DNA from 3 places in the Micromonospora sp. LOL_023 genome. Region 1 is predicted to be linked to each of the others. Evidence: riboswitches for the same ligand, from Rfam matches in the RefSeq annotation. Region 1 holds a riboswitch; each other region holds the start of a gene.
The links. Region 1 has a riboswitch for cyclic di-AMP ahead of ACFHVL_RS24345 (coiled-coil domain-containing protein). Riboswitches for the same ligand answer to the same signal wherever they lie in the genome.
Positions count from the first base shown of each region.

Region 2: another riboswitch for cyclic di-AMP. It lies ahead of ACFHVL_RS05385 (NlpC/P60 family protein); the one in region 1 lies ahead of ACFHVL_RS24345 (coiled-coil domain-containing protein).
Region 3: another riboswitch for cyclic di-AMP. It lies ahead of ACFHVL_RS04375 (coiled-coil domain-containing protein); the one in region 1 lies ahead of ACFHVL_RS24345 (coiled-coil domain-containing protein).

Region 1 covers NZ_JBHMIM010000052.1:42,174-45,444, forward strand. The annotation lists gene ACFHVL_RS24340 (cation diffusion facilitator family transporter) at 1-900, shown strand, start outside; cyclic di-AMP (ydaO/yuaA leader) riboswitch at 1,069-1,199, shown strand; gene ACFHVL_RS24345 (coiled-coil domain-containing protein) at 1,290-2,381, shown strand; gene ACFHVL_RS24350 (hypothetical protein) at 2,880-3,271, shown strand, end outside.
Region 2 covers NZ_JBHMIM010000006.1:122,720-125,990, reverse strand. The annotation lists gene ACFHVL_RS05395 (VanZ family protein) at 1-344, shown strand, start outside; gene ACFHVL_RS05390 (NlpC/P60 family protein) at 653-1,582, shown strand; cyclic di-AMP (ydaO/yuaA leader) riboswitch at 1,838-1,978, shown strand; gene ACFHVL_RS05385 (NlpC/P60 family protein) at 1,984-3,012, shown strand; gene dcd (dCTP deaminase) at 3,136-3,271, opposite strand, start outside.
Region 3 covers NZ_JBHMIM010000005.1:55,626-58,896, forward strand. The annotation lists gene ACFHVL_RS04370 (potassium channel family protein) at 443-1,120, opposite strand; cyclic di-AMP (ydaO/yuaA leader) riboswitch at 1,383-1,519, shown strand; gene ACFHVL_RS04375 (coiled-coil domain-containing protein) at 1,522-2,544, shown strand; gene ACFHVL_RS04380 (glycoside hydrolase family 65 protein) at 2,679-3,271, opposite strand, start outside.

The DNA of each region.
Region 1 (3,271 bases):
GGACATGATCACGGCGCGAGCGCCGCCGGGCAGCGACACTACGGACGGTTGTGGGCCGCGTTCGTCCTGCTGGCGACGTTCATGGTCGTCGAAGCGGTGGCCGCCCTGCTCACCGGATCGCTGGCGTTGCTCTCCGATGCCGGACACATGTTCACCGACGTACTCGGGATCGGGATGGCTCTCGCCGCGATCGCCGCGACCCGACGGCGTAGCGGCGATCCTCAGCGCACCTTCGGTCTCTACCGGCTGGAGGTGCTCGCCGCGCTGGCGAACGCGGTCCTGCTCGCCGGCGTCGCGCTCTACGTACTGATCGAGGCGGTACGCCGGGTCGGCGCGCCGCAGCCGGTAGCGGCCGAACCGATGTTGGTGGTGGCGGCGGCCGGACTGGTCGCCAACATCGTGGCCTTCGGGCTGCTACGTGCCGGCGCCCGGGAAAGCATCAATGTCCGTGGCGCCTACCTGGAGGTGCTCGCCGACCTGCTGGGGTCGGTCGGCGTGATCGTGGCTGGCGTCGTCATCGCCACGACCGGGTGGTGGTACGCCGACCCGCTGGTCGCCGTCGGCGTCGGCGTGTTCATCCTGCCGCGCACCTGGCGACTCGCCCGCACGGCACTGCGGATTCTGATTCAGGTGGCGCCAGAGCACGTGGACGTGCCTCGGGTCAGGAGCCGGCTGGCGACCGTTGCGGGGGTCTGCGACGTGCACGATCTGCATGTGTGGACACTGACGCCCGGCATGGAGGTCGCGTCGGCGCACCTCACCGTCGACCCGTCGGTAGAGGTCGGCGTCGCGTTGCGCGACGCCCGCCAGCTCCTGCACGGAGAGTTTGGGATAGAACACGCCACGCTACAAGTCGAGCCACTGTCGCCAGCCGACCCCTGTGGACCAGCGGACTGGTGATTAGCAGATGCTTAAGTTTCGTGACCTTCCCGCGATACAAACAGCAAACATGTAGCCATATTTCCGATTTTTATTGACAGAAGATAGCGCTCGATCCCGCGCCGGAAGTCCCTACAGCCGGTAGTCTCGGCCCCGGTCTCCGTTCGGGCGGCGCCCCTCCGGCGCCTGCGGGGACCGTCGCCTAATCGCCCGTACGGCGAGCCGGGGAACCACGTACCTGGGGTGCATCCGCGTCAGCGGTAGGGATCTTCCGTCCCGAACCCGTCAGCTAACCCGGTCGGCGGCTGACGGAAGGAACCTGCACCGTGAAGTTGACGCTCCACAAGAACGCCCGACCTCGGTCGGCGCGAAAAACCCGATTCGCTCTGTTAGCACCATTAGCCGCAATCTTGATCGCCGTCACCGGCGCCCCGATCGGCTCCGCGGCACCCGCCAGCGCCGTACCGGCCCGCGCACCCGGCAGCGCCGACGACGAGGGTGGCACCCCCAGTCTGCGCAAGGAGCTCGACGCGGCCTCCAAGGGCTGGATCGATGCCAAGGCCGCGCTCCAGCACTCCGGCAAGCGCCAAAGGCAGCTCACCGACCAGCTCACCGAGGTGGAGGCCGAGCTGGAGGTCCGCAACAGCAACGTCGGCCACATCATCGACCGCGCGTACCGCAACGGCCGGCTCGGTCCGGTCTCCGCGCTGCTGAACAGCACCTCGGAGGGCTTCGTGGACCGGGCGGCGGCGCTGAGCGCGGTGACCGCCAACGAGGACAAGCAGCTCCGCGGGCTGTACGAGACCCGCGACCAGGTGACCCGGTCGAAAGCCGCGATCGAGCATGAGATCCGCGAGCAGAGCAAACAGGTCACCATCATGGACCAGCGCAAGAAGCAGGCGGAACGGGCGCTCGCCGTGGCGGTCGCCGCGGAGGAGCAGGAACGCGAGGAGGCCGAACGGGCAGCCGCGGCCAGCTCCAGCGGATCGTCGTCCGGCTCGTCCGGCTCATCCGGCTCATCCGGCTCATCCGGCTCATCCGGCTCATCCGGGTCATCCGGGTCCGGCAGCGCGTCGGCGACCCCGGCACCGCGCAACGCGAACGGTTCCTGGCCGGCAGAGTCCTGCAGCATCAGTGACCCGACCACGTCGGGCTGCATCACGCCACGCACGCTGCACGCACTCAACCAGGCCAAGGCGGCCGGTTTCACCCGGTACGTGTCCTGCTTCCGCAACGGCGGCTCCGGGGAGCATCCCAAGGGCCGGGCCTGCGACTTCGCCGCTCAGCCCAACACCTTCGGCGGAGTTGCCACCGGCGGGGACAAGACCTACGGCGACAACCTGGCGAACTACTACATCAACAACGCCGACCGGCTCGGCGTGCTCTACGTGATCTGGTACAAGCGGATCTGGTTGCCGAGCAGTGGCTGGAAGTCGTACAGCGGGGCCGGTGGCGACCCGTCCAGCGACCACACCAACCACGTGCACCTGTCGGTCTACTGATCCACCCGACCAACCGATCCCTCCCCGGTGACGGCGGCGGCCACCTCTGGTGGCCGCCGCCGTCGCACATCCGGGTCCGGGAGACGGGCCGACTCGTTCCATCGTCGAACCGTCCGCCCGGCGAATAGCCGGCGAAGTATTCGGCTGGCTCATTTGGACATGACGGTTTCACTGGTCGCCGATTGACCGGCGACCGACAGATGCCACTCAATGACAGGGCGCGACGGGATGACTGAAAGCGCTCTTTTGACTGTCGGTGATACCCGCCTTACCACGGGTGGTGGTCGCCCCAAGGCTCAGGAGAGCGCTCTCACAGAGATATATAGCAAGCTCAACGCAGCTGTCAACCGAAGACCACCAACACCTTCCGAATCCACGGAAGTTCGGGTCAGGATATTGACAGACGCCTGCATCTCTGGTGACGTCCTGGCAATAGCTCATTAATGGACGTGAAACCTTTCGCGACCATGTAGCACGCCCGACCGAACCGGAGGCACCATGAACCTGTCGATCCGTGGCGGGCGTCCAGGCCGGACGCCGCGCCGGATCGTGGCAGCCACCACCGCGACGGCGCTCCTCGCCAGCGGACTGATCTTCGGCATGCTGCGTACGGCCGACGCCGCCACCGTCGGCGCCGGCAGCTACACCACCAGCCGACCGGCTGGTGCCGCCGCCCCCACCGCCTGCGGCAACATCTCCGCCAACCCGCGGCAGTACGTCACCGGCAACGCCCCGACCGGCGCGGTGCCGACCAACGACTGGTGGTCGTCGCTGCTGTTCAAGCGCTACAACTGCGCGTACTCCGACCCGCTGCACGCCCACCCGATGTCCTTCCAACCGACCTCCGGCGGACTCGGGGTCTCGTACACCACCCAGGCGGCCATCTCCGG
Region 2 (3,271 bases), on a different contig from region 1:
CCGACCCGTCGGTGCTCTGGTCCGGGTTGGTGACGGTGGGCTCGTTGGGGGAACGGGTCGGCAACATCGCGATGTTCGTGCCGCTGGCGTTCTGCACCGTGCTGGCGGTGCGCCGGCCGCTGATCGCCGTCGGGGTACTGCTGCTGGCCCCGGCGGCCGTGGAGCTCGGCCAGGCCGTGTTGGGGATGGGCCGCGAGTGCGTCGGTTACGACTGGGTCAACAACGCGACCGGCGTCCTGGTCGGGGCGGTCGCGGCCGGCGCGGTCCGCCTGTTGTCCCGGTGGCTCTGGCCGGTACGCGGCGGAACACCCCACGTGGACCAGGGTGCCCCACCAACGGCGTGAGGTGGCCGCGGTCAAACTGCCCCGCAGTCAACCGCCCCCGCATCGTCCGGTGCCGCCGGGTGTGTGCGTGGACCGGGGCGTCGGCCTTGATCCAATGCGTGCCGTTCCAATAAGGTGAATCACCGACCGCTGTGTACGTCGGCCTCCGATTCCCCGTGTGCGAGGCCCAGCGATCGTCAATGAAGGAGTCGCTGCCAATGGCACGTGTGCTCACCCGTTTGCGCACTCGCAATCACACCAAGTTGCATTCTGGGTACGGGAAGCAGTCAATCGTCAGGGTCGCCCGATTCGTACTGACCCTGACGATCGTGGCCGCCGGGGTGCTGTCATCGGCGGTTCCAGGGCACGCCCAGCCGACGCTGGCCCAGATCGAGGACGAGCTGGATGCCCAGTGGCGCAAGCTGGAGCCGGTGATCGAGCAGTACAACAAGGTGCACAGCGAGCTGAAGGCCAACCGGAAGAAGTCCGCCGAGCTCGACGAGCGGATCCGGCCGCTGGCGTTGCAGGCGGACCTGGCCGCGACCGAGATCGGTGAGGTCGCCAACCGCTATTACCGCACCGGCCCGTCCAGCGAATTCAACGCGCTGCTGAAATCGGGCTCGCCGACCAGTCTCGCTGACCAGCTCATGGTGCTGGACCGGATTTCCAGTCAACGGCAGCAGCAGATCGCGGCCGTCCTGGACGCCCGGGACCGCTATCTGAGTGAGAAGCAGGCGCTCGACGCGCTGATCGCCAGGCAGCAGGCGCAGGACGAGGAACTCGCCGCCAGGCGTAAGACGATCGACGCCGACATCGAGCGGCTGGAGCAGGCGCGGGCCGCCGCGTACCAGACCGCTGGCTACACCGGAAGCTCCGGAGTCTCCGGCCCCTGCCCGGCGGTCTCGGTCGGGGGCGCCGCCGGCACCGCCCTGCGTACCGCCTGCGCCCAGATCGGCAAGCCGTACGTCTGGGGTGCCACCGGTCCGAACTCGTTCGACTGTTCGGGCCTGACCCAGTACGCGTGGGCGAGTGCCGGCGTCCAGCTCACCCACTTCACCGGATCCCAGTGGAACCAGGCGGTTCCGGTCGGTCGGGCCGAGGCGCTCCCCGGCGACCTGGTCTTCTTCTTCAGTGACCTACATCACGTGGGCATGTACATCGGCAATGGCCTGATGGTCCACGCGCCCCGCGCCGGACAACCAGTGCAAATCGAGAATATCGACCACATGCCGCTGGTCGGATTCCGCCGAGTGGGCTGAGATGGCAGGTCAAAACGGGTCTGACCAGGTCAAGCCGGTTAGTTGACCGCCGGTGGAAAGTGGGCTGGGCCGGTGCGAAAGTGCCGGTCCAGCCGGCGGGATTCGAACGCCTGAGCGACAAGCGCCGATACACTAATGGCAACCACTCGAATACGCAAAGATATGAGTAGCTGTCTCGCTTGCGTACGGAGAAGCGGTCTCTCTACCCTTGGGGATCGTCGAGTCGGGAGGACGTCAACCAACCCGGTTGACCTCGACCTGACACTGCCGAATCGTCGCGAACGACGAGCCGGGGACCACAGCACCTGGGGTGCATCCGCAGGATCAACTGCGGTAGGGCGTCTCCTTTCCGCCCGAACCCGTCAGCTGACCCGGTAGGCGGTCTGCGGACAAGGAGTCCGGTGGCTACGAGAGCCCCTCGGCGGCACTCCGGATGGTCCAGCCAGGACCACGGACGAACAGCGCCGCCCGTACGTCGACGAATCCTCACCGCGGCTGTCGCCGCCACCACCGGCATCGGACTTCTGCTGGTCGGAGCGCCAGCGCAGGCGCAACCGACTGTCGCGCAGATCGAAGCGCAGATCGACGACGCCTGGTCCGAGCTCGAGCCGACCATCGAGCGGCACAACGCCGTACGGCAGGATCTCGCCACCAAGAAGAGCCAGGCGGCGGCCCTGCAAAAGAAGATCCAGCCGCTGCAGATCCAGATCGACCTGGCCATGGAGCGGGTCAGCGAATTCGCCGCACGGTCGTACAAGGGCGGCAGCCCGTCGATGATGACCGCGATCCTGACCAGTGGGAAGCCGACCCACCTCGCCGACCAGCTCGAACTGCTCGACCAGTTCGCCCGCCGGCAGTCCAGGGACGTCCAGGTCGTCGTCGACCTGAAGGAGAAGTACGCCGCAGAGAAGGCGCCGCTGGACGAGCTGGTCACCGAGCTGACCAGCACCGAAACCCAGCTCGCGGCGAAGGCCAAGGAGATCGACGCCGAGGTCGACCGGCTCCAGGACCTGCGGCTGCAGGCATACGGCGCGACGACCACGCTCGGCTCGCTGCGCCCCGCGCCGTGCCCCGCGACCTACCCCGGCGGTGCCGCCGGCAAGGCGGTCACCTTCGCCTGCGCCCAGATCGGCAAGCCGTACATCTGGGGCTCCGCCGGCCCGACCGGCTACGACTGCTCGGGTCTGACCTCGGCCGCGTGGCGCCAGGGCGGTGTCTCGCTGCCACACAACGCCGCCCAGCAGCGGCAGCTGATCCGCAACGTCAGCCGGGACGAGCTGCGACCGGGCGACCTCATCTTCTACTACAGCCTGTCCCACGTCGGGATGTACGTCGGTGACGGCTGGATCGTGCACGCGTCGCAGACCGGTGAGCCGATCGCGATGCGCAAGATCGGTTCCGGCGTGCACAGCTACGGCAGGCCCGGCTAGACGTCACTTCTCCCCATGGCCCGGCGCACGCCGCTAGATCCCCCCGTCGCGCGGCGGCACCGGCCACCGGAAAGGCGCCCTCCCATGTCCCCCCCCGGCCTGGGAGGGCGCCTTTCGCCACTGCTATCCGGTAGGCCAGGTGTGCCACTGCTGCCAGGATCGGCTCGGCGTTGGACCCCGCTGACCCTGGTACCGCGAGCCGTAGGCCGATGAGCCGTACGGGTGCTCGGCGGGCGACGACAGCCGGAAGATGCACAGC
Region 3 (3,271 bases), on a different contig from region 1:
GTGGGGACGGGGAGGGCAACCCCCGTCCCCACCATCAGTTACTGACACGCACGAGCGGTTTGGCGTCCAGATCGTGCGTGACGCGCGGGAGCCGGGCCACGCGAGTGGCTCTGGTTCCACCTCCTCTCGACAGGTGGTGCGTGGGCTGGCGGCGGAGTCCGGGCTGGCCCGCCGCCAGCCGTACGGCTGAGCGGTCGACGTGCTGACGCAGACCTCGCGTCAGCGTACGTCTGACCCTGATCTAGGGGCACGTCCATCAATGGAAGCGCTCCCATGCAGGGACTGTAGCCTGAGTCACGAGTTTGCGAAAGTCCAGAGGCTGATCAGCTCACGAAATGAAGGCGTGACGAGACGGTTACGACCAGGATCACAGGCCGGTGATCGCCGGAAACCCGGCCGTCACGTGCGCCAGGGCCCGGTCCGGACGGCTCGTTCGGCGGGTTCAGCGGCCGAACTGCTGGACCTCGGCGGTGGACCCGGCCACGATCAACAGCGCGTCCGGCGGGATCGTCGTTTCGGGTCGGGCGTAGCGCAGGTGCTGATCCCGCTCCTTGATTCCGACCACGGTGATGCCGTACCGCTGGCGTAGCCGCGACTCGGCCAGGGTCCGACCGGCGGTGTCGGCCGGGGCACACACCTTGGCGATGGCGAACCCGTCGTCGAACTCGATGAAGTCGAGCATCCGGCTGGCCAGCAGGTGGGCGACCCGGTCACCCATCGCCGCCTCCGGAAAGATCACGTGATGGGCGCCGACCGAGCTGAGGATCCGGCCGTGCTTGGCGGTGACCGCCTTTGCCCAGATCTCCCGCACGCCGAGCTCGGTGAGCGCCACCACGGTGAGGACGCTGGCCTCGATGTCGGACCCGATGGCGACCACGACGCACGGATGGCCGGTCAGCCCTAGCTGCCGGAGCACCTGCTCGTCCGTCGAGTCCGCCTCGACCACCCGGGGGAGCCGGTCGGCGAAGCGGTGCACCCGCTTGGGATGGTCGTCGATGCCCAGGACGTGGTGCCCGAGACGGCGCAGCGACAGCGCCACCTGTCCACCGAATCGGCCGAGCCCGACGACCACGACGCTGTCGTCGCCCGACGCGACAGGTGAAGCATTCTCGTCCGACATATCAATTCGCCCAAAGCTTTCAATTGGCATTTTTGTTCTTTATCGTACTTTATCAAGCAGAGAACCGGGCTGCAGCCAGACGTGACGGGGCACGACGTCAACCCCGAGTACGCCATCAAGTGCAGACAGTGGACATCACCGAATGTCGTTGCCCGGTAACGGATTTCCCCCAGGTCAACCACGGTTCCGGAGGTGTCGGGGCCAGCCATCGATCCGGTAGGCTTGCCTGCGGTCTCTGCCAGGCGGCACCCTCCGGTGCCGGCAGTGACCGCCGCCCAATCACCCCTCCGGGGTGAGCCGGGGAACCAAGTTTCCACTGGGGTGAATCCGCATCAGCGGTAGGGATCGTTCCGTCCCGAACCCGTCAGCTAACTCGGTCGGCGGCCAAGGAAAGGAACAGGATGACCGCACCCCTCCGCCGGCGGTTTCCGCTGGCTGCGGCGCTGGCCGCCGTCACCGCCCTACTCGCCGGGTTCGTCGTCGCGTCGCCGGCCGCCGCCCAGGAGTCCGATCCTGCGGGCGAAGGCGCACCACCGCTGCTCAGCGAGGTGCTCGAATCGACCGGACGCGGTTTCGTCGAGGCGAAGGCAGCCGTCGAGGAATCGCGTAAGCGGCAACTCCAGCTCAGTCTCGAACTGGAGAAGATCCAGGAACGACTGGACGCGCTGACCCCCCAGATCGGCGAGGTGGCCGCCAACTCGTACCGGCTCGGCCGGATCACCCCGGTGATGGTGCTGCTCAACAGCGCCAGCCCGGACGATCTGCTGGAGCGGGCCGAAGGCCTGGACATGATCGCCATGCACGACAACAAGCGGGTACGCGAACTCAACCAGGCACGCGAGCAGGCCGCCCGCGCCGTCGCGGCGATCGACGCCGAGGTCGCCCGCGAGGAGCAGCAGCTCACCGCCATGGACAAACAGAAGAAGGAGGCGGAGCGGGCCCTACGGCTGGTCGGGGCGGTCGCCACCAACGGCTTCGTCTCGGCTACCTCGCCGGTCGCCGCGCAGGCACCCCGCAACTCCGACGGCTCGTGGCCGGCACAGTCGTGCAGTCAGGACGACCCCACCACGTCCGGCTGCATCACCCCGCGTACCCAGCACGCGCTGAACGAGACCAGCAAGGCCGGGTTCAACCGCTTCGTCTCCTGCTTCCGGCCCGGTGGGCCGTTCGAGCACCCCAAGGGGCGCGCCTGCGACTTCTCCATGCAGTCCAGCGGATTCGGCGGCGACGCCTTCGGCGACGACCGGCTGTACGGCAACAACCTCACCGCGTTCCTGGTCCGCAACGCCGACAAGCTCGGCATCCTGTACGTCATCTGGTACCGCCAGTTCTGGTCACCGACGACCGGCTGGAGTTCCTACAGCGGTGCCGGCGGCGACCCGAGCAGTGACCACACCAACCACGTACACCTGTCCCTGTTGTAAGGGTTCGGCCCGGTCGGTCGGTCGCGCTGCCGGTCAGGAACGGGAGGTGCCGGTCAGTCACACTTGCCGACCGGCACTCCCCAGCAGGACGGACGGTGATCGGCCCGATCAGTCGGGCCGATCAGTCGGGCCGATCAGTCGGCGCGGGCCGAACGGCGCACCGGTGAACGGCCCGTCGGTTGCTGCGGCGGCGGGCCGGCCGGCCCGGCCTGCGGGATCGCCCGGGTGATCGGCTTGTCCGCCGCGACCGTGACCGGCTCGCCATGGTGGGTCAGCTCGATGGTGGCGTTCGGGTCGACGTCGCGCAACGAGTAGGTCACCTCGTCGTGCTGGACGGTCACCCGCAGCCGCATGCCCCGCCACATCATGGTGAACTCGAGCCGGTTGATCCGCTGCGGTAGCCGGGGCGCGAACGACAGCTCGCCGGTGTGATCGCGCATCCCACCGAACCCGGCGACCAACGCCAGCCACGCCCCGGCCAGCGCGGCCACGTGGATGCCGTCGCGGGTGTTGCGGTTAATGTCGTGCAGGTCCATCAACGCGGCCTCGCCCATGTAGTCGTGGGCGAGCTCCAGGTGCCCCGTCTCCGCCGCGAGCACCGACTGGGTGCACGCCGACAGGGACGAGTCGCGCACCGTACGCCGCTCGTAGTAGGCGAAGTTGCGCGCCTTCTCCTCGTCGGTGAAGGCATCGCCCCGCCAGTGCATCGCCAACGCCAGGTCGGCCT